3 regions of the Streptomyces sp. NPDC048825 genome follow, and region 3 is predicted to be linked to each of the others. Evidence: riboswitches for the same ligand, from Rfam matches in the RefSeq annotation. Region 3 holds a riboswitch; each other region holds the start of a gene.

Region 1 (7,434 bases), on a different contig from region 3:
GAAGCGGTTGTCGGTGAGGACAAGCACCGTCACATGCCGACGCACCTCGTTGGCGTCGAACGTCGTCTCCTGGTGGACCAGAAACGACCGGATGGCCTCGCCGCCGACAGCGGCCTCCACCGCCTCGGCCACGAGGGCCGGGTAGTAGCCGCTGCGCTCGATCGCCGCTCGCAGCCCCTGGGTCGATGTACTGGTCTTGGCCATGGCGCCCATCCTACGGGGGCGCACTGACTGCGAGGCACCGATCAGTACACAGGAAGTGTGCGCGGACCGAGGTCGCCACGGGCGGGCGGGGGCGCGAGCCGCACGGAGGCACCGAGCGCCGACAGCCCGCGCGGGGCGACGACCACGGGCTCCAGGGTGACGGAGACGACCTCCGGGTGGTCGTCCACAAGGCGCGACAGGCGCAACAGCAGCTCCTCCAGCGCCGCCGTGTCCGCTGGTGCCGAGCCCCGCCAGCCGAAGAGGAGCGGCGCCGTCCGGATCGACCGGATCAACGAGGCCGCATCCCGGTCGGTGACCGGGATCAGCCTGTGCGCGGTGTCGCCGAGCAGCTCCGAGGCGGCTCCGGCGAGCCCGAACGAGAGCACCGCTCCGGCCGCCGGGTCGATCACCGCGCGGACGACGGTGTCGACGCCGCGGGGAGCCATGCTCTGCACCACCGGGCGCAGCTCGGCGGGCTGCCCGAAGAGCTCGGTCAATTCGGCGTACGCCCGCCGCAGTTGCTCTTCGTCCGCCAGATCCAGTCGTACGCCGCCCAGGTCGGCGCGGTGCCGCAGGTGCGGGGCGGTGGCCTTCAGCGCCACGGGGTAGCCGGAGCGCTCGGCCGCCTCGACGGCTTCGTCGGGCGTCGGGGCGGGCAGGGCACGGCGTACGTCGATGCCGTACCGGCTGAGCAGCGTGCAGGTGTCGTCGGGGCCGAGCGTGAGCCCGGCCGGGTCGCCCTTCGCCAGCAGAGCGTCGATCTGCTCGGCGGCCCCCTTCTCGTCGATGTCCTCGAACTCGGGCACCCGGCCGGGCTCGGCGGCGTCCCGGCGCCACTGCCCGTATCTGACGGCTTCGGCGAGGGCGCGGACGGCGCGTTCGGCCGCGGGGTAGGCGGGGATGAGACGGGATTCGTCCGCGGGGGCCTGCGCCGCTGGGCGTTCGGCGGGCGGCGGCACCTGGGGCTCGACGGCATGGGGCGCGGTGCTGGTGGCGGCGGAGAGCGCTTCGGCGAGCCCGCCGAGCTCCACATGGACCACGAGCACCGGCTTCGCCGGGGACGCCGCCGCGGCCGAGCGGAGCGCCTCGGCGAGGGGGGCGTCTGCTGCGGACGTCTCACCGACCGCTGGTATGGCCGTGACCACGACGGCGTCACAGGCGTCATCGGCCAGCGCATGTGAGAGCGCCGCATGGAAATCGTCCGCGGATGCCGCCGTGGTCAGATCCAGCGGCGGCAACGGCCGAAGTCCTTCGGCGAGACAGGCGTCGTAGGTGAGCAGCCCGAGCGACTCGGAGTTCCCGAGGATCGCCACACGGGGCCCGGCGGGGAGGGGCTGGCGTGCCAGCAGCAGGCCGGCGTCGACGAGCTCGGTGATCGTGTCCACCCGGATGACCCCGGCCTGCCGCAGCAGCGCGGAGACGGTCGCGTGCGGCAGCCGTGTGGCCCGTACGGCATGTCCCGGAGGTGCGGCCCCGCCGTGCCGCGCGCCCTGGACGACGACGAGCGGCTTGGCCGCGGCGGTCCGCCGCGCGAGGCGCGTGAACTTCCGTGGGTTGCCGATGGATTCGAGGTACATGAGCGCGACATCGGTGTCGGGGTCGTCGTACCAGTACTGCAGTACGTCGTTGCCGGACACGTCCGCGCGGTTGCCCGAGGAGATGAACGTCGACACTCCGGTCACGCCCGTGACGCCGCCGCCGCGCCGCTGCAGCCGGGACAGCAGCGCGATGCCGATGGCACCGGACTGCGCGAACAGACCGATGCGTCCGGCCCGCGGCATCTCGGGCGCGAGCGAGGCGTTGAGCCGTACATCCGGTGCGGTGTTGATGACCCCGAAGGCGTTGGGTCCGATGATGCGCATGCCGTACGTGCGCGCGTGGCGCACGAGTTCACGCTGGCGTTCCCGCCCTTCGGGGCCGCTGTCGGCGTACCCCGCGGAGATCACGACGAGCCCCTGCACGCCGTGCTCACCGCAGTCGGCGACGGCCTGGGGGACGTGCTCGGCCGGGACGGCGACCACGGCGAGATCGACGGGGTCGGGGATGTCGCGGATCGAGCGGTACGCCGCGACCCCGCCGAGTTCTTTCTCCTGCAGGGCCCTGTTCACCGCGTACAGACGTCCGCTGAACCCGGCCCCGCGGAGGTTGTCGAGCACGCTGCGCCCCACTCCCCCGGGCGCGCGGCCCGCCCCGATGACGGCGACCGAACCGGGCGTGAGGAGCCGGGCCACGGACCGCGCCTCGGCCCGCTGCTCCCGGGCCCACTGCACCGCGCGTGAGCGGTCGGTGGGCTCCAGGTCGAACTCCAGGCGTACGACGCCGTCTTCGAAGCTGCGCTGCTGCTGGTAGCCGGCGTCCGTGAACACCTTGATCATCTTGCTGTTGGCGGGCAGCACCTCGGCGGCGAACCGGCGGATGCCGCGCTCCCGGGCCACCGCGGCGATGTGCTCCAGCAGCGCGGAGGCCACGCCGCGGCCCTGGTGGGCGTCCTGCACGAGGAAGGCGACCTCGGCCTCGTCGGCAGGAGCAGAGGCGGACAGGCCCTCGGCGTTGATGCGGTCGTAGCGTACGGTGGCGATGAACTCGCCGCCGACCGTGGCCGCGAGTCCCACCCGGTCCACAAAGTCGTGGTGCGTGAAGCGGTGGACATCCTTTGCGGACAGGCGCGGGTACGGCGCGAAGAAGCGGTAGTACTTCGACTCGTCGGACACCTGCTCGTAGAAGCTGACCAGGCGGTCGGCGTCGTCGGCCGTGATCGGCCGGATGCGCGCGGTGCCGCCGTCGCGCAGCACGACGTCGGCCTCCCAGTGGGCGGGATACTCGTGCCGGTCCGACGAGGTCTGCATGGGCCCCAGAGTACGGCTCGTGTCCGACAATGGCGCGAGGCAGTCCGGGGGCCCGACTCGGGCCCCCGCACGGGCTCCTGGCCTCCGACGGGCTCGACCCCCGCTCGAGGGCGCTTCGCGGTATGGAATAGTGGTCTAGACAACCTGAGAACACCTGAAGGGCAGCATCACATGGCTGAGCGCCGCGTCAACGTCGGCTGGGCCGAGGGCCTCCACGCCCGCCCCGCCTCCATCTTCGTCCGCGCGGCCACGGCCGCCGGCGTCCCCGTGACGATCGCCAAGGCGGACGGCAACCCCGTCAACGCCGCTTCCATGCTCGCCGTGCTCGGTCTGGGCGCCAAGGGCGGCGAGGAGATCGTCCTGGCCTCCGACGCCGAGGGCGCGGACGCCGCGCTCGACCGCCTGGCCAAGCTGGTCGCGGAGGGGCTTGAGGAGCTGCCGGAAACTGTGTGAGCACCCCTTTGCGCCTCAACCGGCGCCGCTCTCGCGGACCTGGTTGCGCGCCGTCGGGGTTCCTCAATTGATGGTCGCTGTGGTCGTCGCATCAAAAACGCCGTCCCGCACACGCACCAAAAGGGCTCGCCCAAAATACCGGGCGGGCCCTTTGCAATTCCACATCGCGGGCAGCAAAAATAATCCCCCGCGAATTACTCCCCTTTGTATACGGCGCCACTGTTAATGCCGCACGCTCGCCGTGTTTACGGGGTGTTGCGAACTCCTCACACGCTCCACGCGATCACCGCGCTCGGGAAAGCGCAGCCGGTGTGCGGCCGTCGCCCGCTCGGTGTGCAGGGCCGTGATGGCCCGGGCCCGCTCGCTGTCGCCGCGCGCGACGGCGTCCACGATGCCGCCGTGCTCCGACCAGGACTCGGCGGGATGGGCCGGCGCCTCGACCGAGTACATCCAGGCGATCTTGTGCCGCAGCTGGGTGAGCATCGAGGTCAGCGCGGGGCTGCCGGACGCCTGCGCGAGCGTCTCGTGGAACCAGCCGCCCAACGAGCGCAGATCCTCGCCCTGGCCCCTCCTGGCCCGCTCCTGCCCCAGCCTGACGAGGCCTCGCAGCACCTTGAGGTGCGCCTCTGTCCGCCGCTGCGCAGCGCGCGCGGCGCCCAGCGGCTCCAGGAGCATGCGCATCTCCAGGAGGTCGCCGGCCTCCTGCTCGGTGGGTTCCGCGACGCACGCGCCCGCGTGGCGGCGGGTGACGACGAAGCCCTCCGCTTCCAGCGTGCGCAGTGCCTCCCGCACGGGGACCCGCGAGACGCCGTAGCGACGCGCGAGCAGTTCCTCGGTGAGCCGGCTGCCGCGTTCGTAGACACCCGCGACGATGTCGTCACGGATCGCCGTGCATACCGAGTGCGCGGGAATACGCATGACCGGACCTCCGCCTTAATCCCCGCGAAACGCGGTCGATTGACGCTCGTCCGGTGACTCTATTGCAGAGAACCGGAAATTCCGATGGCGGGCCGGAATCCATGGAGTTTTTTTGGACACATAGTCGCGCAGAACAGGCAGTCGTCCCGTCGGCATGCACGAAAGCCCCGGCTCGGTGAGCCGGGGCCTTCGGGAGAGGTGCGCGGTGAAGCTTCCGAGCCGTCAGACGTTCACGCCGTGCGACCGGAGGTAGGCGAGGGGGTCCATGTCCGAGCCGTACTCCTGGGACGTACGCGCCTCGAAGTGGAGGTGTGCTCCGGTGACGTTGCCGGTCGCCCCGGAGAGGCCTATCTGCTGGCCCGGGGTGACGCTCTGACCGACGGAGACGGAGAGGGACGACATGTGGGCGTACTGCGTGTACGTGCCGTCGTTCATCTTGATGACGACCTGGTTGCCGTACGAGCCCTCGAAGCCGGCCTCTACGACGGTACCGGCGCCCACGGCGCGGACGGTGGTGCCGCTGGCGGCGTGGAAGTCGATGCCGGTGTGGCTGCCGGAGGACCAGACGGAGCCGCCGGCCTTGTAGCCGGTGGAGACGTACGAGTCGCTGATCGGCGAGACGAAGGAGTTGAGCAGGCGCTTGCGCTCGGCCTCGCGGGCGGCGCGCTCCTTGGCCTCGCGCTCCGCCTTGGCCTTCGCCTCGGCCCGGGCCTTCTGCTCGGCGGCCAGCTTCTTGGCGGCCTCCTCGGCCGCTTCGCGGGCGGCGGCCTCCTCGGCGGCCTGCCGCTGGGCGTGGGCCTGGGCGTCGATCTGGTCGGCGACCGAGTCGCCCATGGTGACGGCCTGGGTCAGCCCTGTCTGCTTGACCGAGGACGGGCCGGCGAACGCCGGGGCGGCCAGGGTGCCGATGACACCGGTGGTGGCGAGCGTCGCGACGCCCACGGTCCTCGAGGACGTGCGCTTCGTACGGCTCGGGCGACGGTGCTTCCCGGTGGCGCGGGTGAACGCCATGAAGTGGCTGGTCCTTTCCTTCCTTCTCGCCTACCGGGTTAGCTGACGGGTTCGGAGCAGGAAGGTCTCCTACGGGCTCCCTCCAGGAGGGCGCCCGATTCACCCCAGGGACTGCGGTGGGTCCCCGGCTCCCCTGGCTCGCGCCGTACGGGGACTCGGCGATGACTGTCCGGTGCCGCGGATGCGGCGCACTGCCTGACGAACAGCCGGACTGACGCTAAGCGGGCCATCTCTCAAACAACAAACGGATGACGGTTTTTGTAGCGCACGCCACAGCGCAGACACACAACCTCCATATCAACTCCCAACCAATCCAATCAATTTGGACAAAGAAGGACCCTGGAGGCTCATAAGCCTCCAGGGTCCCCGGGGATGTGCGGCGGCTCTACTCGGCCGGGACCACGCTCACTTCACCGATTCCGAGGGCCTTGACGGGCTCCTCGATCTGGGCGGCGTCCCCGACGAGGACGGTCACCAGACGGTCCACCGGGAAGGCGCTCACGGCGGCCGCGGTGGCCTCCACGGTGCCCGTCGCGGCGAGTTGGCGGTACAGCGTCGCCTGGAAGTCGTCCGGCAGGTGCTGCTCGACCTGGTCGGCGAGCGTGCCGGCGACGGCGGCCGCGGTCTCGTACTTGAGCGGCGCCACGCCCACCAGGTTCTGTACGGCGATGTCGCGCTCGGCGTCCGTCAGGCCCTCGGCCGCGAGCGTACGCAGCACCTTCCAGAGGTCGTCGAGCGCCGGGCCGGTGTTCGGCGTGTCCACCGAGCCACTGATGGCGAGCATCGCGGCGCCCGTGCCGTCCGGAGCGGAGCGCAGCACCTGTCCGAACGCCCGCACACCGTAGGTGTAGCCCTTTTCCTCGCGCAGGACGCGGTCAAGACGCGAGGTGAGGGTGCCGCCGAGGCAGTACGTGCCGAGCACCTGGGCGGGCCACACACGGTCGTGCCGGTCGGCGCCGACGCGGCCGATGAGCAGCTGTGTCTGGACGGCTCCGGGACGGTCGACGATGACCACGCGGCCCGTGTCGTCGGCGGTCACCGGAGGCACGGGACGCGCCTCGGCCGGCGAGCCGGTCCAGGCGCCGAGCGTCTCACCGAGCAGCGCGTCGAGGCCGACACCGGTGAGGTCGCCGACGACGACCGCGGTGGTGGTGGCGGGGCGTACATGCTTCTCGTAGAAGGCGCGCACAGCCGCCGAGTCGATGCTCGCGACCGTCTCCTCGGTGCCCTGGCGCGGGCGCGACATGCGCGAGGTCGCCGGGAAGAGCTCCTTGGAGAGCTCCTTGGCGGCGCGGCGGGCCGGGTTGGCGGTCTCGTGCGGAATCTCGTCGAGCCGGTTGCGGACGAGGCGTTCGACCTCGCTGTCCTCGAAGGCGGGCGCCCTGAGGGCGTCGGCGAGCAGGCCGAGCGCCTTCTGGAGCCGCGACACGGGGACTTCGAGGCTCAGGCGTACGCCCGGGTGGTCGGCGTGCGCGTCCAGCGTGGCGCCGCAGCGCTCCAGCTCGGCGGCGAACTCCTCGGCGGAGTGCTTGTCGGTGCCCTCGGAGAAGGCACGCGCCATGATCGTGGCGACACCGTCCAGGCCCTTCGGCTCGGCCTCCAGCGGTGCGTTCAGGAGGACTTCCACGGCGACGACCTGCTGGCCGGGGCGGTGGCAGCGCAGCAGCGTCAGGCCGTTGGCGAGCGCACCGCGCTCGGGCGCCGGGAAGGCCCAGGGCTTGGCCTCGCCGGCCTGGGGCTGGGGGTGGAAGTCCATGGTCACGGTGGCCTCGGTCACTGGGCGCTCTCCTCGTCGGTGGCGGTCTCCTCGTCGGTGGCGATCGGCTCGTACACGAGCACCGCGCGGTTGTCGGGGCGCAGGCGGGACTTGGCGGCCTCCTGGACCTCGTCGGCCGTGACGTCGAGCACACGCTGTACGGCGGTCAGGGCGAGCTGCGGGTCGCCGAACAGGACGGCGTACCGGCACAGTTCGTCGGCGCGGCCGGCGACAGTACCGAGCCGG
Region 2 (7,434 bases), on a different contig from region 3:
AGGCCGGCAACGTCACCTACGACATCACCGCGCAGAAGGTCGACGTCGGCACCGAGGCCGAGGCCCAGGAGCTGGTGCAGGACAAGGCGGAGGCCAAGGGCATGGTGCTCGCGGTCGCGCACATGAAGTTCACGCACAAGGGGGGCCCGGCCCTGACGTCCGACTCCGACGCGGGCGAGGGCACCACCATCTGGGCGGACGGCAAGCGGGGCGCCCTGCTCATCGGCGCCTCCGACGACGCACCCGGCTGCGAGGACCCGTACGACGTCGAGAGCTGGAAGACGGGCGAGAGCCACACGTTCTGCGAGTCGTACCTCATCCCGGCGAACGCGAAGGAGATGGAGGTCCACTGGTCGGAGGAGGACGGGGAGCCGTTCATCTGGAAGTTCCCTGGCCAGTAGGGCGGTTGGCGGGCACGGCAGCCGAGGACCTCGTGACAGCCACGGACTTCACTGCCGTGCCGTGATCTTCGCCATGCCGTGATCTTCCACCGACTTCCCTCTTCCGTCGAAAGGACGACGTATGAAGAGACACGCTGCCCTGGCCTCCTGCGCCCTCTCCATCGCCGTACTCACCGGCCTGACCGCCTGCGGAAGCGGTGACGCGGAGACGGACGCGGCGGCCGACAAGCCCGAGGCGACGGCTGCCCCGGCCAAGGAGGTGAGCCCGGCCGAGCGCCTGGCGAAGCTCGTGATCACCACGGCGGACGTCGAGGGCCACCAGGTTGAGGAGAACAAGGAGGAGTTCCTCTTCGCCAAGTCCCAGGACGAAGTCACCCTCGACAAGAGGGAGTGCGCCCCACTGGCGTACGCGATGAACCAACTCCCCGTCGGCGAGCCGCAGGCCGACCTCACGCGAGTGGCCTCGAAGGACGCCAACGCCTTCACTTACGTCACGCTCACCGCCTACGAGGCCGGCAAGGCGGAGTCGGCCATGTCCGGCCTTTCCAAGGCGGTGGACTCCTGCGGCGGAGGCTTCACCGCCAAGGCGAACGGCAACACGAGCCCGTACGACTCGGTCACCGCCGAGAAGGCGGACCCGGCGGGCGACGAGTCGCTGGCCTTCAAGTCCACACTGACGTTCAGGGGCGCCACTCACACGGTTCACGCGGCAGCCGTACGCCGCGACGACGTCATCGCCGTCTATTACGCCGTGGACGGCCTGGCCATCGCCCAGTCCACGCCCAGCGACACCAAGGTCTCGCCTGTCGTGGCCAAGGCGCAGAACGCGAAGCTCGGTTGACGGGTGTGCGTCGGCCCCGGGTAGCGGCCTTCAGGGCCGGTAGCCGGGGCCGGAAGCCTCCCGGCGATCATCCTTACGAGTGAGCCAGCGGCATATTCCAGCCCGGCTTGACGTGCCGTCATTACCGTCCGCCACATGGTCAGCTCATCCCACGAGGCGATGCACCGCCTCTTCCAGGAGGACCCCGGCGCCTTCGCGCGGACCTTCCGGACTCTGGATCTCCCGTTCCCGGACCCCGTAGCGGTGTCCCTCATGCCCACCGACCTCACGGAGATCAAGCCACTGGAACGGCGTGTGGACACGCTCCTCAGGCTCGACACCGCCTCCGGCGAGAGCCATCTCCTGGTCGTCGAAGCCCAGGGCAAGAAAGACCCGAAGAAGCATGCAAGCTGGGCTTACTACATCGCCCACCTCTATGCGAAGTACCGCATCCCGCCCGTCCTGCTCGTCACCTGCCAGGACAAGGCCACCGCCACCTGGGCCTCCGAACCCATCACGATCGGGCCCAGGCAGTGGCGCACTCTCACACTGCGTCCCCTCGTTCTGGGCCCGCACAACGTCCCCGCCATCACCGACCCGTCTACCGCGGCCCGCGACATTCCCCTGGCGACACTGTCTGCCATCACTCATGGCAAGGACGACAACGCCGCTGCCATACTGAAAGCCCTGGCCGCCGCCCTGAAGACCATCGACGAAGAGACCGCGAGGATCTTCGCCGAATTCACCGAACTCGGCCTCGGGACCGCCCCGGCCGCAAAGATCTGGAGGCAATTGATGTCCGCCGACCTCTCCTTCTTCCGCTCGGAGACCTCCCAGCGCCTGCGCGCGGAAGGCCGCACCGAGGGCCGCACCGAGGGCCGCGTCGAGGGTCACGCCGAGGACATCCTGCTGGTCCTGGGCGAGCGCGGCATCGAGGTTCCGGACGGCGTACGCGCACGCATCATGGAATGCACCGACCTGGAAACCCTCCGAGCCTGGCTGAAGCGCTCCGTGACGGCCGCCAAGGTCGAAGATCTGTTCCGGGACGCGAATGCCTGACGAGCGCCGGTGAATGTCCCGGTCCCGTCAGAGGGCCGGGCATTCCCCCTGGCGCCGATCGGCCGACCCATGGGGCGCGCTCAGCCGATCCGGTGACGAGGCCGCCCCACAGGTCCAGACGCCCGATCAGTAAGGGCCGTTCACGTTGTCGATCGAGCCGTACCTGTCGGCGGCGTAGTTGCAGGCCGCCGCGATGTTCGCGACCGGGTCGAAGGGGTCCATCGACGTACCGGGCACGTGGTAGGCCCTGAAGGTCGGATCGATGGTCTGCAGGAGGCCCTTGGACGGGGTCCCGGCCGCGGCGTTGGAGTCCCAGTTGTTGATGGCCTGCGGATTCCCCGACGACTCACGCATGATGTTGCGGTGGATGCCGTCGTACGAGCCCGGAATCCCATGCTGGGCCATGACGTCCAGCGCCTCCTTGATCCAGCCGTCCAGGTCGTTCGTGTACGTCTTCGCGGCGGCGGGGGTGGCAGCGGGCGCCGCGGACTTGGCGGCAGCCGGGGTCGCGGCCGACTTCTTCGTACCGACCGTCAGCGTGAGACCCGTCTTGATCAGCGAGGGATTGTCACCGATGACCGCACGGTTGGCCTTGTAGAGCTTCTGCCAACCGCCGCTCGTGGTGTGCTTCTTCGCGATCCTGATCAGGGTGTCGCCCTTGATCACCTTGTGCGTGACGAGCTCGACCTGCGGAACCGCGGCTTGCGCAACCTGTGCGACCTGCGCCGTCGGCTGGGCGGCGTGGGCGCCGGTCACCCCCACGAACGGGAGCGCGAGCGCGGCCCCGCCCGTTCCTACGGGAATGACAACGCGGGCGATGCGGCGGGCTTTCGGACGGCGGTGCTTACCTCGTGCGGGCATGGCGAATTCCTCTCCGGCGCCTGCGAGGTGAGCTGTCGGGTTCGGGCGGGAGATGCCCGGCCGCACGATGAGCGCGACTTCACCCCAAGCCGTTCCGGTGCCCGGATCGGCGACTTACCTGGGTCCCCCGCTCCTGCCGTAGCGCGTGGATGAATGGGGTTCCGGGGCGGCGGCAGGATTCGGCGTTCCGCCCGGATCGACGAGAACGTATGCGAGAGCACACACCCGAAACAAGCCCCGAAATCCCGGTGCGCCCCTTATGAACTAGCCAAAACGAGGGGGAAATCGCCCGATTACTCCGGAACACAACCTTCAACTTACGTTCTGCAAAGCAGAAGTTGCCGAGAGGCCGCCTCAACATCCAATTCACCCGGAGGTGACCCAATTCACGCGATCAAGCACCACTAAGTCTGAATAAAGCGGCAATGTAGGCAACTCGGGCATTTTGGCCTGTGGGGGCCGTCCAGCGTTGAGCTCGAAGTGGACCTCGGTCACGTCGATGTGCTCGGCGGATGGGGCCTCGTACGCGCACAGGGTGTACGAGGCTGCTCACAGGCGGGCAACCGACCGCTTTGGGCCGCCCTGCTGCCGTCGGCTGGCCCTGGTCCGTTCCGTCGCTCATCTCACCGAGTGATGCTCCAGGAAATCGGCGAGCACCTCGCGAGGATTGGCGGCCTCGGTGGCTTCCGTCTCCCAGCTGGGGCGGTCCATGTCGAACAGCACGATCGGTACGGCTCGTCCGAATACCCGGGCGATGTGGCCATCGGCCCGCAGGCGGCGGGCCACGTCGATGCACAGCTCGTCGAATCGGCGGACAAGCTGGTCGTCGCGGGCATCGCACGCCTCGTCGGAGAGGCCGCCCTCGTCCTCGTACCAGAGCTCTTCCGCCTGCGCTTCGGCCAGGTGCAGGCTGCTGCCGACCGGATCCTCGGGAACATGGCCGAGCCTTTCGAACCCCTCCAGCGACCAGTACGAGTACTCCCAACGGGCGGATCCTTCGTACGCACAGCCCTGATCCAGCACCCGGCGGACCGCGCTCTCGGTGTTGTAGCCGATGGCCGCGTAGGGGTAGCGAGGATCCTGGTCGACGCGCCAGACCTCGAACGAGACGACGTAGATCTCGGGCCGGAGGACTTCCGGGAAGCCGTACAGGACACGTTCGGCTCCGCGGCGCATATGGTCGCGGAAGGCCGACTCCCGTGCGTTGTTCACGTCAGAACCCCCAGGGGTCGGGATGCGGAACGGGCCCGGGGTCTCCGACCAGACCAGTCGTGTGTCGAGCCGGCCCGCCAGGAGACCCCTCAGGAGGTCCGCGACACGGTGGCTGAGCACAGGGGAGCTGGGGTCCCCAGTGGGAAGCTCGCTCTCCCTCATGCTCGGCAGCAGCCGGTACACGGAGAGGTGCTCTTCGGTGCCTGCCGTGGTCATGGGCCTTCTGTCAGCCTCAGAAACCCCAGGGATTGGGGTGCGGCGTGAGGGACGGATCCTCCGACCAGACCACGCGCGCTTCCAGGTCGCTGCCCAGCAGCTCGGTCAGGCGGTCCACTGCCCACCCGTTCCAGTAGACGCCGCCAGGGTATTCCGGCAGCCGGAAGGCGGGCAGAGCGACGGGCACGGCCTCGGGCCGGAAGACGGCTTTTGTGATCTCGCCCGTCGTCTTCTTCGGCTTGGACGACCGTCGGGCGTCCAAGCAGTCAACGATTCGCTCCACGAGATAAAGGACATAATTGTCTGATTCGGCACCTTCGATAGCAATCGGCACGAACCTTCCTGCCGTCGACAGTTCGTCCCGCAGCAGCTCGGAGATGCGGCCGCTGAGCACGGGCGCACCGGGATATCCGCACGGGAATTCCCCCTTGCGCCACCGCGGATCGCCGTCCCAGGAACCGCTGAACTCAGTCGGCATGTCCGAGTCAGAACCGCTGATCTGCCAGCGAATGAGTTTCCTCAGCGAGCTGCCGAGCAACAGGGTCCGGAACTCCCCCATCCGCGGCAGCAATCGGTATACAGAAATGGGCATATCGGTCATCACGGTGCCGTCCAGACTGCGGTAGGTGAAGGAGCGCCGGTCGAGAGCTCTCCCTCGACCTCTCGTCCGATGCTGCGCAACTCCCTCCGTAGCTCAGTACGGATGGCGCGCGCACCGAATCCGCGAGCTGTCCTGTCCTCCACAACCTGCTCCAAACGCATGTTGACACGCTGGAGGAACGGCTCGCGATGGGTGAAATTGTGTGGGCTCGGGTGCCCCAGGGGAATGCCGTTCGCCGCGTCGTTGACATCGACTCCATACCTCTCGAGCAGGTCACGGCTTCGGGCCCCCGGTACCCAGTGGCCCCTGTTGCCTCCGGACGGAACGATATGCGCCGCGGCCTGACCGCGGCTCACCGGACGCCCCTCGCGCCGCATGTTCCTCCGGAGCCGTCGCGCGTTCTGCCTACAGGTCAGCAGACCGAGGTAGTCGATCCAGAGCAGGGGGTTGAGAACGTAGCCGCGAGGGTTCGGACCTGCGTCCAAACCCAGCGGATCCGGACTGATGTAGGTCGCGGTCGCCGGGTCGTAGTGCCGGAAGTAGTTGTAGTGAAGCTCGGTTTCGGGGTCGAAGTACTGACCCGGGAAGCGCAGGGGCGTGCTGGTGTCGGCGTCCTCGCTCCACGTCGTGAGTCCCCACAGGGTGGCAGTCATGCGCCAGGCGATGTCCCCGTCCTCCGAGACCAGCTCGGTCGGGGTGCCGACCAGATCGGTGACGATGGAGAAGAAGCGTTCGTCGACGAGGTGTTGGGGGTCGTCGGCAGACGTGCGGCGCTCCGTCTGGGCGAGGGGGCGTACGTCGTCGCGGTCCCACGTGAGCGTGATCTCCTCGGGCCCGCTGACGGTACGCGTGGTCTGCTCGACGAGGTGTGGGCCGTCCCAGGTGTAGCGGGTCTCCTCTACGACGGTCGAACCGTCGGATCCCAGGCGCTGTTTGCTCGCACGCCTGCCCAGCGGGTCGTAACGATAGCTCCAGACTGTCCCATCCGGTGTGACCACGGACGTGAGGTGGTCCTCAGCATCCCAGGCGTACCTCCAGACGTCGGGCTTGCGGGACAGCCGCGTCTTGCGGCGCATGACGACACGGCCCGCGGCGTCGTACTCGTATTGGAGGGAGCCGGCGCGCGTCACACGATTTCCGTCATAGGCGCGGTCGCCCCGGGCCTCACTGACAGGCTGCCGGTCCGGCCAGCTGGCCCGTGTCTGATTGCCGGATTCGTCGTAAGCGTAGGACTCGGTCCAGTCTGCGGCCCGCACCCCGGTGACGCGGCCCGCGCCGTCGACATCGAACGTTCGCCGCCCGGTCGCGTGGTCGTCCAGCGTGGTGACGGTACCGTCGGCACGGTAGGTGAAAGTCTCCCGCTTCAACTGCCTGCCCCGAGCGGCCAGTGTCCGTCCGGTGACGCGATCCTCGGTGTCCCAGGTCTGGGTGAGGGTGAGGCCGTGGTCGCCGAGCCGACGGACGGTCTCGCGCCCGAGGGCGTCGTACGCGGAGACGATGGTGTGGCCGGCGGAGGTCAGTGTGGTGCGGTTGCCCACCGCGTCGTAGGAGTACGTCGCGGTGGTGCCGGTCGGCGTGGAGCGACGAACGGGCCGACCCACGGCGTCGTACTCCGTGGTGAGCACGCGTCCGTCGACGACTTCGGCGGTGATCCGGCCGGCCGGATCATACTGATAGGCGAGTGTTACGTCAGGACCGGTGGCTCTCAGGAGACGTCCGGCCGGATCGTGCACGAACACGGTCGTGCGGCCGTCCACCGTCTTCTCGACCTGATTGCCCAAGATGTCATACGCGAAAGCCGTCGTCTGGCCCAACGGGTTGATTCTGCTGAGGAGTTGGCCAGCCGCATCGTACGAGTAGGCAAGCGTCCGTCCGTCGAAGTCGGTCTCCGCCGTGAGACGCCCGGCCGCGTCGTAGGTGTAGTCCCAGGTGAGGCCCCGCGGACTGGTGACCTGGGTGAGCCGCAGCTCGGTGTCGTGCGTGAACGTGTGGCGGACCCCGTCGGGAGTGGTCCGCGTCGTCAGCAGGTCGAAGCCACCGTAGGTAAAGCGGGTTACCTGGCCCAACGCATCCGTATGGCTGAGGCAGTTGCCCTCGCCGTCGTACGTCCATGCCTCGGTCGTGCCGTCCGGGTCCGTACGCGCCGCCTGGTGCCCCTCGACAGTCCAGCTGAGGTGCGTCGTGGCACCCAGCGGGTCGGTGAGGGCGATGGCCCGACCGAAGGAGTCGTACGCGATGCGCGTCACCGCGCCGAGCGGATCAGT
Region 3 (7,434 bases):
TCAGCGCGTTGTCAGTGGCGCAGTGCACTATCTAAGTGGGAGGTGGGAAGGTGCGACGCGTGATCGTTTATGACTGTGATGTGGTCGTGGTCGGCGGGGGGATCGTTGGGCTGTCCACGGCTTATGCGATTACGCGGGCCGCGCCGGGGACTCGGGTGATGGTGCTGGAGAAGGAGCCGGGGCCGGCTCAGCACCAGACGGGGCGCAACAGCGGGGTGATCCACAGCGGGATCTACTACCGGCCCGGGTCCCTCAAGGCGCGGTATGCCGTGCGGGGCGCGGCCGAGATGGTCAAGTTCTGCGCGGAGTACGGGATCGCGCATGCCGTTACGGGGAAGCTGATCGTCGCCACGGAGCGGGACGAGTTGCCGCGGCTGCATGCGCTGGTGCAGCGGGGGCGGGAGAACGGCATTCCGGTACGGGAGCTGGGGGCGTCCCAGATCGCCGAGTACGAGCCGGAGGTTCAGGGGCTTGCCGCCATTCATGTCGCCACGACCGGTGTCTGCGACTTCGTGGGCGTCGCTCGGCAGCTCGCGGACGCCTCGGGGGCGCAGATTCGGTACGGGGCGGAGGTCACGTACATCGACCGGCGGCCCGATCTCGGGGTCGCTGTTCGTACGGGAGATGGAGACGTCGTACGCGCGCGTGTGCTGGTCAACTGTGCGGGGCTGCACTGTGACGAGATCGCTCGCCTTGCAGGGGACGAGCCCAGGATGCGGATCGTGCCGTTCCGGGGGGAGTACTACTCGCTGGCGCGGCCCTGGCTGGTGAAGGGGCTGGTGTATCCGGTGCCGGATCCCGCGTTTCCGTTCCTCGGGGTGCATCTCACGCGCGGGATCGACGGGGGCGTTCACATCGGGCCGAACGCTGTGCCGGCGTTGGCCCGTGAGGGGTATGACTGGCGGACCGTGCGGGCTCGGGAGCTGGGGGCGACGCTTGCCTGGCCCGGAGCCTGGCGGATAGCTCGGCGGCACTGGCGGTATGGCGGGGGTGAGCTGCGGCGGTCTTTGTCCAAGGCGGCGTTTGCCGGGGCTGTGCGGCGCTTGTTGCCGGCGGTTACTCAGGATGACCTGGTTCCGGCTTCTGCGGGCGTTCGCGCCCAGGCGGTCCTTCGGGACGGCACGTTGGTGGACGACTTCCTTCTGCGGGAAGGGCCGCGCACGGTGCATGTGCTGAACGCGCCGTCCCCTGCGGCTACCGCTTCGCTTCCGATTGGGCGTGAGGTGGGGCGGAGGGTTCTGGAGGCGTTGGGGTGACCGCGGGGGTTTCTTTCCCCAGCCCCGCCCCTTCCCGAAACTGGGGCTGCGCCCCAGGCCCCCCGCAAGGGGGTGGGGGTGACAGGTCGTGTCGCGGCTACGGGTGCGTCGTGGCTGGTCGCGCAGTTCCCCGCGCCCCTGAAAAGCAAAAGCCTGCGGCTCCACTCGCCCCAGCCACAACGTGCCCGCACCCTCCCACCGGCGGGAGGGGACGTGGGCCGGTGCGTCGTATGCCCGTCGCGTAGGTTCTGTCTCAGACCACCTGCGCCCTGTGTCAGACGAAGGGCCGTATGCCCACCCTGCGACGGGCTGACGCACCGGCCCACGGCCCCGACCCACCACCCACCCAAGGGGCGCGGGGCTGTGACATCAGCGGCTCCGCCGCGGGGCGCGACCAGCCACAACGCACCCGCACCCGAAAACGAACCCACCCGCCCAACCGCCGGAGGCAACCCGCTCCGTAAAATGAACCGCACTGTGTCTGAGCGCCAAAACACCGAAGAACCCCGCCGTCCCCACCCCCGCGCCAAAGGCGAACCCCGCTTCCCCGACGGCCCCCGCGCCGACCCCGCAGGGTCCCACTTCGAGCGGCGGATCCGTAGCTTTCAGCCGCGGCGGAGTCGGGTCACGCATGGGCAGGCCGACGCCTTGCAACGGCTCTGGCCAAAGTGGGGGCTTGATATCGATGGCCGGCGGAAGATCGACCTCACCGACCTGTTCGGGAACGACAAGCCCGTCGTGCTGGAGATCGGGTTCGGGATGGGCGAGGCCACCGCTCAGATGGCCGCCGAGGATCCCGCCACCAACATTCTCGCCGTCGACGTGCACACCCCTGGCCAGGGGAATCTGCTCAATCTCGCGGACCGACACGGGCTGTCCAACATCCGGGTCGCGAACGGCGACGCGATCATCCTGCTCAGGGAGATGCTCCAGCCGGACTCCCTGAGCGGACTGCGCGTGTACTTCCCGGACCCCTGGCCCAAGAAGCGCCACCACAAGCGCCGCCTGATCCAGCCGGACTTCCTCACACTCGCCGCGTCCCGCCTCAAGCCCGGCGCGCTGCTGCACTGCGCCACGGACTGGGAGCCGTACGCCGAGGTGATGCTCGAAGTCCTCACCGCGCACCCGGACTTCGAGAACAGCCGGCCGGGCGGCGGTTTCGCGCCCCGTCCGGACTTCCGCCCGCTGACCCGTTTCGAGAGCCAGGGCCTGGACAAGGGACATGTGGTGCACGACCTGCTGTTCCACCGCGTGCCGCGCAGCACCCCGCACGACGCCCCACCCAGAACCCCATAAAGCCCGTCCGAATCCAGCGAACCCAGCGGAGCGCAAACGTACCGTCGCAAGCCCAGCCCCTCCCTGGTTAGGGTCGATGTTGTGGCCACCAGTCCCCCGTATCCGGCGTACCCGGCGTACCCACCACCTCCCGGCACCCACGCCGGAGGCACCCGGCGGCATACACACTGGTGGCGCCGCAGGTGGGTGCGCTACGGCGCGCTGATCACCCTGCTCGCCCTCTCCGGTCTCGTCATCCTGGCCCTGGTCCGCGAACAGACCGGCACCGAGGGCTTTTTGGTGGGCCTTGGCCTTGCCGTGCTGCCCGTCCCGCTGCTGATCGCCGCGTTCCGCTGGCTGGACCGGGTCGAGCCGGGGCCCTGGCGGAACCTGACGTTCGCGTTCGCCTGGGGCGCCTGCGCGGCGGCGCTGATAGCGATCGTCGCGAACAGTTTCGCGACGCGTTGGATAGCCACGGCCACCGCGGACCCGTCGAGCGCCGACACGATCGGCGCGACGGTCATAGCGCCCGTCGTGGAGGAGAGCGCGAAGGCCGCCGCCGTCTTACTTGTCTTCCTGTTCCGCAGACGGGACTTCACCGGGATCGTCGACGGCGTGGTGATAGCCGGGCTCACCGCGACCGGCTTCGCGTTCACCGAGAACATCCTCTACCTCGGCACCGCCTTCGGCACCGACCAGCTCAGCGGCGGGGACGGTATCGCCTCCGTCACCGCCGCCACCTTCTTCGTACGCGTGATCATGTCGCCCTTCGCGCACCCGCTGTTCACCGTGCTCACCGGCATCGGCTTCGGCATCGCGGCGCTCTCGGCGGACCGCCAGCACATACGACGCGTACTGCTGCCCTTCGCGGGCCTGCTGCTGGCGATGGGCATGCACGCCCTCTGGAACGGCTCGTCGACCTTCGGCACATACGGCTTTTTCGCGGTGTACGCGGCGTTCATGGTGCCCGCGTTCGGCCTGCTGACCTGGCTGGTCATCTGGACGCGGCAGCGTGAGCTCGGTACGGTGCGCGCCGAGCTGCCCGCATACGCCATGGCGGGCTGGCTGACCGTTCCCGAGCCGTTCGTGCTCGGCTCGATGAAGGCGCGGCGACTGGCCCGCGAGTACGCCACGTATCACGGCGGGCGCCCGGCGGGGCGGGCGGTTGCGGAGTACGAGGCCTACGCGACGTCCCTCGCGTTCCTGCGCCACCGGGGGCGCCGCGGCCGTGCGGGCGCCGATTTCGTCGTACGGGAACGGGAGTTGCTCCACGAGCTGTGGGCCCGCCGCGAGCTGGCCCGTCCCGCACTGGCGTACGCGGCCCGGTCCACGGCACCACTCCCGGTGCCGCCACCGTGGCCTGCGTACGGGAACGCCTACGGGCAGGCGTCGCCCTTCCCGGCGTATGACCCGGCCTACAACCCCTACCGGAACTAGGCGAAAAGCAGGACGCCATCCGCTTCTCGTCCGAAAAGCGGATGGCGTCGAAGAGCTGACCTACGGGTTTACGGGTTGAGCCCCTTGCTCCGCAGCCAGGCCATCGGGTCGATTCCGTCGCCGCCCGACGTCTTGACCTCCATGTGGAGGTGCGCCCCGGTGACGTTGCCGGTCGCGCCTACGCGGCCGATGACCTCGCCCGTGCTGACCTTCTGGCCGACGCTGACGCTGATCGAGGACTGGTGGGCGTACCAGATCTCCGTGCCGTCGTCGAGCTTGAGCTTCGTGAGGTAGCCGTACGAGCCGTTCCAGCCGGCCTCGGTGATGGTGCCGCTGTGGACCGCCTTGAGCGGCGTACCCGACGGGGCGGCGAAGTCCAGGCCGGTGTGGCTCCCGGAGGACCACAGGGCGCCGGACTGACCGAAGGTCGAGGTGATGGTGTACGAGGACGTCGGCAGCGCGAAGCTCCTGGCGAGCTCGGCGAGGCGCTCCGCCTCGGCCTTCTGCCGGGCCTCCTCCGCCGCCTTCTCCTTGGCTGCCTCGGCCTTGGCCCGGGCAGCTTCCCGCTCCTTGGCGGCCTGCTCGGCGGCCTTCTTGGCGGCGGCGGTCGCCGCGGCCTGCCTGGCCTCGCGGTCCACCTGGTCCTGCTGCCGCTCGGCCTGCAGGATGATGCGGGCGCGCAGGGCCTCGCCGGCGTCGGAGTTGCCCTGCTCGGCGTCCGCCGTGGTCAGACCGGCCTGGGTGAGCGGTGTCGCGGAGCCGGCCTCTTCCTCTTCCTCGGGGTCGTCCGAGATCAGGGGAAGGTCGGGCAGGGTGATGGAGACCGGCGGCTTGCCGGTCTGCGCGCTGGCCATGCCGCCCGCGCTGACGGCAGCTATGACTCCGACGCCCAGAACCGTGGAGCTGCGCGCAAGGCCTCCGCCGCGCTGCTTGCCGACGCGGTGCCTGCCGCGAACGGGCTTGAGGGAATCCTCGGTGGGGTTCCACTCCTCCCAGGTCTCCTCGTCCTGGCGTTTGCCGTAGCCGAATGAGTCGGGCTGCTGCTCACTCGGCGCGAACGAAGTCTGGGGGGCAGGCCGGTTGGACGCCACGTAGGCGCACTCCTTTCCTTCCTTGTCGCCTACCGGGTTAGCTGACGGGTTCGGAGCAGGAAGGTCTCCTACGCGCGTCGCTCACGGTGTCTCCACCGGGAACGACGCCCGATTCACCCCAAGTGGTGGTTCCCCGGTTCCCTTGCGGGATTCGGCGCGTGCGCACGGAGCCGACTCTTGTGACGGCTGGGACGACCGCGCTGCGTTATCGAACGTTAATAGAGGCAGGCACCGGATTCCAAGCTGTTCCGGAGATTCGTTGGCGGTCTTGGCCTGGACTTTCAGGTCATGAGCGGGATGAATCGGGCGAGTTGATCCTGACTCGCGGGTAATTCACTGCTGTGACTTCTGTTGACAATGTTTCAGTTGCTAACCGGAGTGGGTTGGTCCGACTACTACCGGTGATATTGACCCCGCAGGCATCAGACCCGGGGCGGTTCAAGAACCCGCCTCACGGCCTCCTGACCGCCAGCAGCGCCATGTCGTCCGTCGCGCCGCCGACTCCCGTGTGCCGGACGACCTCCTCCACGAGCGTGGCGAGCAGCGCCCGCGGTCCGTGGAAGGTCCGGCCCGCGAGGCACTGAGCCGGGTCGAAGAAGACGCCGTGCCGGTCCCGGGCCTCGGTCACCCCGTCCGTGTAGAAGAGCAGGGTGGCCCCGCCGGGGAACGGGACCTCCTGCGCCCGGTCGGGCCACGGGCCCAGTTCGCCCATCCCGAGCGGCAGTGCGGGGTCCTCGGACCGCAGCGTGTCCAGCGAGCCGTCCCGGTACAGCAGGAGCGGCCAAGGGTGACCACGGTGGACGAGGCGTACGACGGCGTCGGCGTGCGGGAGCTCGGCGAGTACGGCGGTGGTGAAGCCCTCGACCGCCTCGAGGCCGCCTCGCCGGGCGGCCTCGCGCACCAGCGCCCGCTCCAGCCGCTGCGCCACCGCCTCCAGGGTCGCCTCCTGCTCGGCGGCCTCCCGGAAGGCCCCGATGAGCACGGCAACGGCCGCCACCGCGCCCATGCCCTTCCCCCGTACGTCGCCGACGACGAGCCGTACGCCGTGCGGGGTGTCCTGCACGGCGTACAGGTCGCCCCCGATGAACGCGTCCGCCTGCGCCGCCTCGTACCGCGCCGCGATGTCGAGCCCGCCGATCCGTTCGGCCGGTTCGGGCAGTACGGCGCGCTGGGCCGCCTCCGCGATCTCGCGAGCGGAGGCGAGACGTTGGTCACTGCGGCGTACGAGGCGGTTGATGGCGAGGGCCAGCACGGCGACCGCCGTCGCGGTGGCGACCTCGGTGGCCGAGCCCACGTCGAAGGGCCCTCTGATGTGCAGCAGGGACAGGGCGGCGACGGCCACGAGTCCGGTACGCAGCGTGTTGCCGAACGTGGAGAGGGGCGCGGCGACGAGCGGGGCGACCGTGAAGAAGGGCACCGCGGTGAAGGGGGGCGGGGTGAGGAAGTCGTAGCAGACGCCCGCGATGATCAGCAGCACAGGGAGCGCACGGACGAGAGTCCGGAGGTCAGCGATCCTCCGCCCACCAGTCTCCACTTCTCCGGGCCCCACCACTGCTCTCCCGCCCTTCACCGCGCTCGGTCACAGGTTTCCCGGCGGGTGGTCGGGGGGCGACCTGTGCGGGCCGAGTGGGTGAGCGGGCCATGGGGGACAGGACCGTCGGGAACCCGGAAAGCACTCAGGGCCGGAACCCGTAGGTTCCGGCCCTGAGTGTTCAGTAGCGGGGACAGGATTTGAACCTGCGACCTCTGGGTTATGAGCCCAGCGAGCTACCGAGCTGCTCCACCCCGCGTCGGTAAGACCAGTGTACGCCATCCGCGGGACGCTCAGCACACGCGTTTTCGCCGCCTGCTGTAGGTTCCGGGTCCGCGTTAGCAGTGTCGGTCGATCTCTAGCAGTCGGCTAGCAATCTTCCGACGCGCGTTAGCAACGCCTGTGGTCGGTGGTGGTCAGTCCCGGGAACTTCTCGGTCATCCGGCCTCTTGGTCCTGGGCGGCTTCCTACGGTCAGCTCATGGTTACCAAGCGTACAAGCGTGAGGGCTGGCAGTCAGGAGTCTGCGACGGCTTCGATCCGGTACGAGGACGACTCGGTCTGCAGCGTGGAGTTCAGCCAGCTGCGCCGGGGCAGTTTCGACGGGTCCGTGCCGTGGCGGCGGGTCAGGTCGGCGAAGGGGCACAAGCATCATCCCGGGGAGTACGCGTCGGCTACGACGCGTGGGCTGGTGGTCTATGAGAGCCGTCTGGAGCTGGCTCGGCTGCTGCTGGCGGACTTCGACCCGCAGGTGGTCGGGATTTTCGCCCAGCCGTGCCGTCTGCGGGCGCGGGTGGGTGGTCGGTGGCGGCTGCACGTGCCGGACTTCCTGCTGGTGCTGGGGG

Evidence for each region. Region 3 has a riboswitch for cyclic di-AMP ahead of ACGFNK_RS25320 (M23 family metallopeptidase). Riboswitches for the same ligand answer to the same signal wherever they lie in the genome.
Region 1: another riboswitch for cyclic di-AMP. It lies ahead of ACGFNK_RS37910 (M23 family metallopeptidase); the one in region 3 lies ahead of ACGFNK_RS25320 (M23 family metallopeptidase).
Region 2: another riboswitch for cyclic di-AMP. It lies ahead of ACGFNK_RS27945 (transglycosylase SLT domain-containing protein); the one in region 3 lies ahead of ACGFNK_RS25320 (M23 family metallopeptidase).

What each region holds. Positions count from the first base shown of each region.
Region 1 is NZ_JBICUR010000021.1:114,692-122,125, reverse strand. It holds gene ACGFNK_RS37930 (DUF5998 family protein) at 1-204, opposite strand, end outside; gene ACGFNK_RS37925 (GNAT family N-acetyltransferase) at 246-3,050, opposite strand; gene ACGFNK_RS37920 (HPr family phosphocarrier protein) at 3,222-3,503, shown strand; gene ACGFNK_RS37915 (GntR family transcriptional regulator) at 3,726-4,421, opposite strand; gene ACGFNK_RS37910 (M23 family metallopeptidase) at 4,644-5,432, opposite strand; cyclic di-AMP (ydaO/yuaA leader) riboswitch at 5,446-5,603, opposite strand; gene ACGFNK_RS37905 (M16 family metallopeptidase) at 5,818-7,209, opposite strand; gene ACGFNK_RS37900 (M16 family metallopeptidase) at 7,206-7,434, opposite strand, start outside.
Region 2 is NZ_JBICUR010000012.1:225,769-233,202, forward strand. It holds gene ACGFNK_RS27930 (hypothetical protein) at 1-401, shown strand, start outside; gene ACGFNK_RS27935 (hypothetical protein) at 523-1,242, shown strand; gene ACGFNK_RS27940 (hypothetical protein) at 1,378-2,280, shown strand; gene ACGFNK_RS27945 (transglycosylase SLT domain-containing protein) at 2,407-3,141, opposite strand; cyclic di-AMP (ydaO/yuaA leader) riboswitch at 3,146-3,295, opposite strand; gene ACGFNK_RS27950 (hypothetical protein) at 3,760-4,569, opposite strand; gene ACGFNK_RS27955 (hypothetical protein) at 4,586-5,170, opposite strand; gene ACGFNK_RS27960 (DUF6531 domain-containing protein) at 5,170-7,434, opposite strand, start outside.
Region 3 is NZ_JBICUR010000011.1:12,575-20,008, forward strand. It holds gene lhgO (L-2-hydroxyglutarate oxidase) at 51-1,256, shown strand; gene trmB (tRNA (guanosine(46)-N7)-methyltransferase TrmB) at 1,722-2,552, shown strand; gene ACGFNK_RS25315 (PrsW family intramembrane metalloprotease) at 2,634-3,968, shown strand; gene ACGFNK_RS25320 (M23 family metallopeptidase) at 4,037-5,059, opposite strand; cyclic di-AMP (ydaO/yuaA leader) riboswitch at 5,071-5,226, opposite strand; gene ACGFNK_RS25325 (PP2C family protein-serine/threonine phosphatase) at 5,511-6,608, opposite strand; tRNA gene ACGFNK_RS25330 (tRNA-Met) at 6,776-6,849, opposite strand; gene ACGFNK_RS25335 (TnsA-like heteromeric transposase endonuclease subunit) at 7,092-7,434, shown strand, end outside.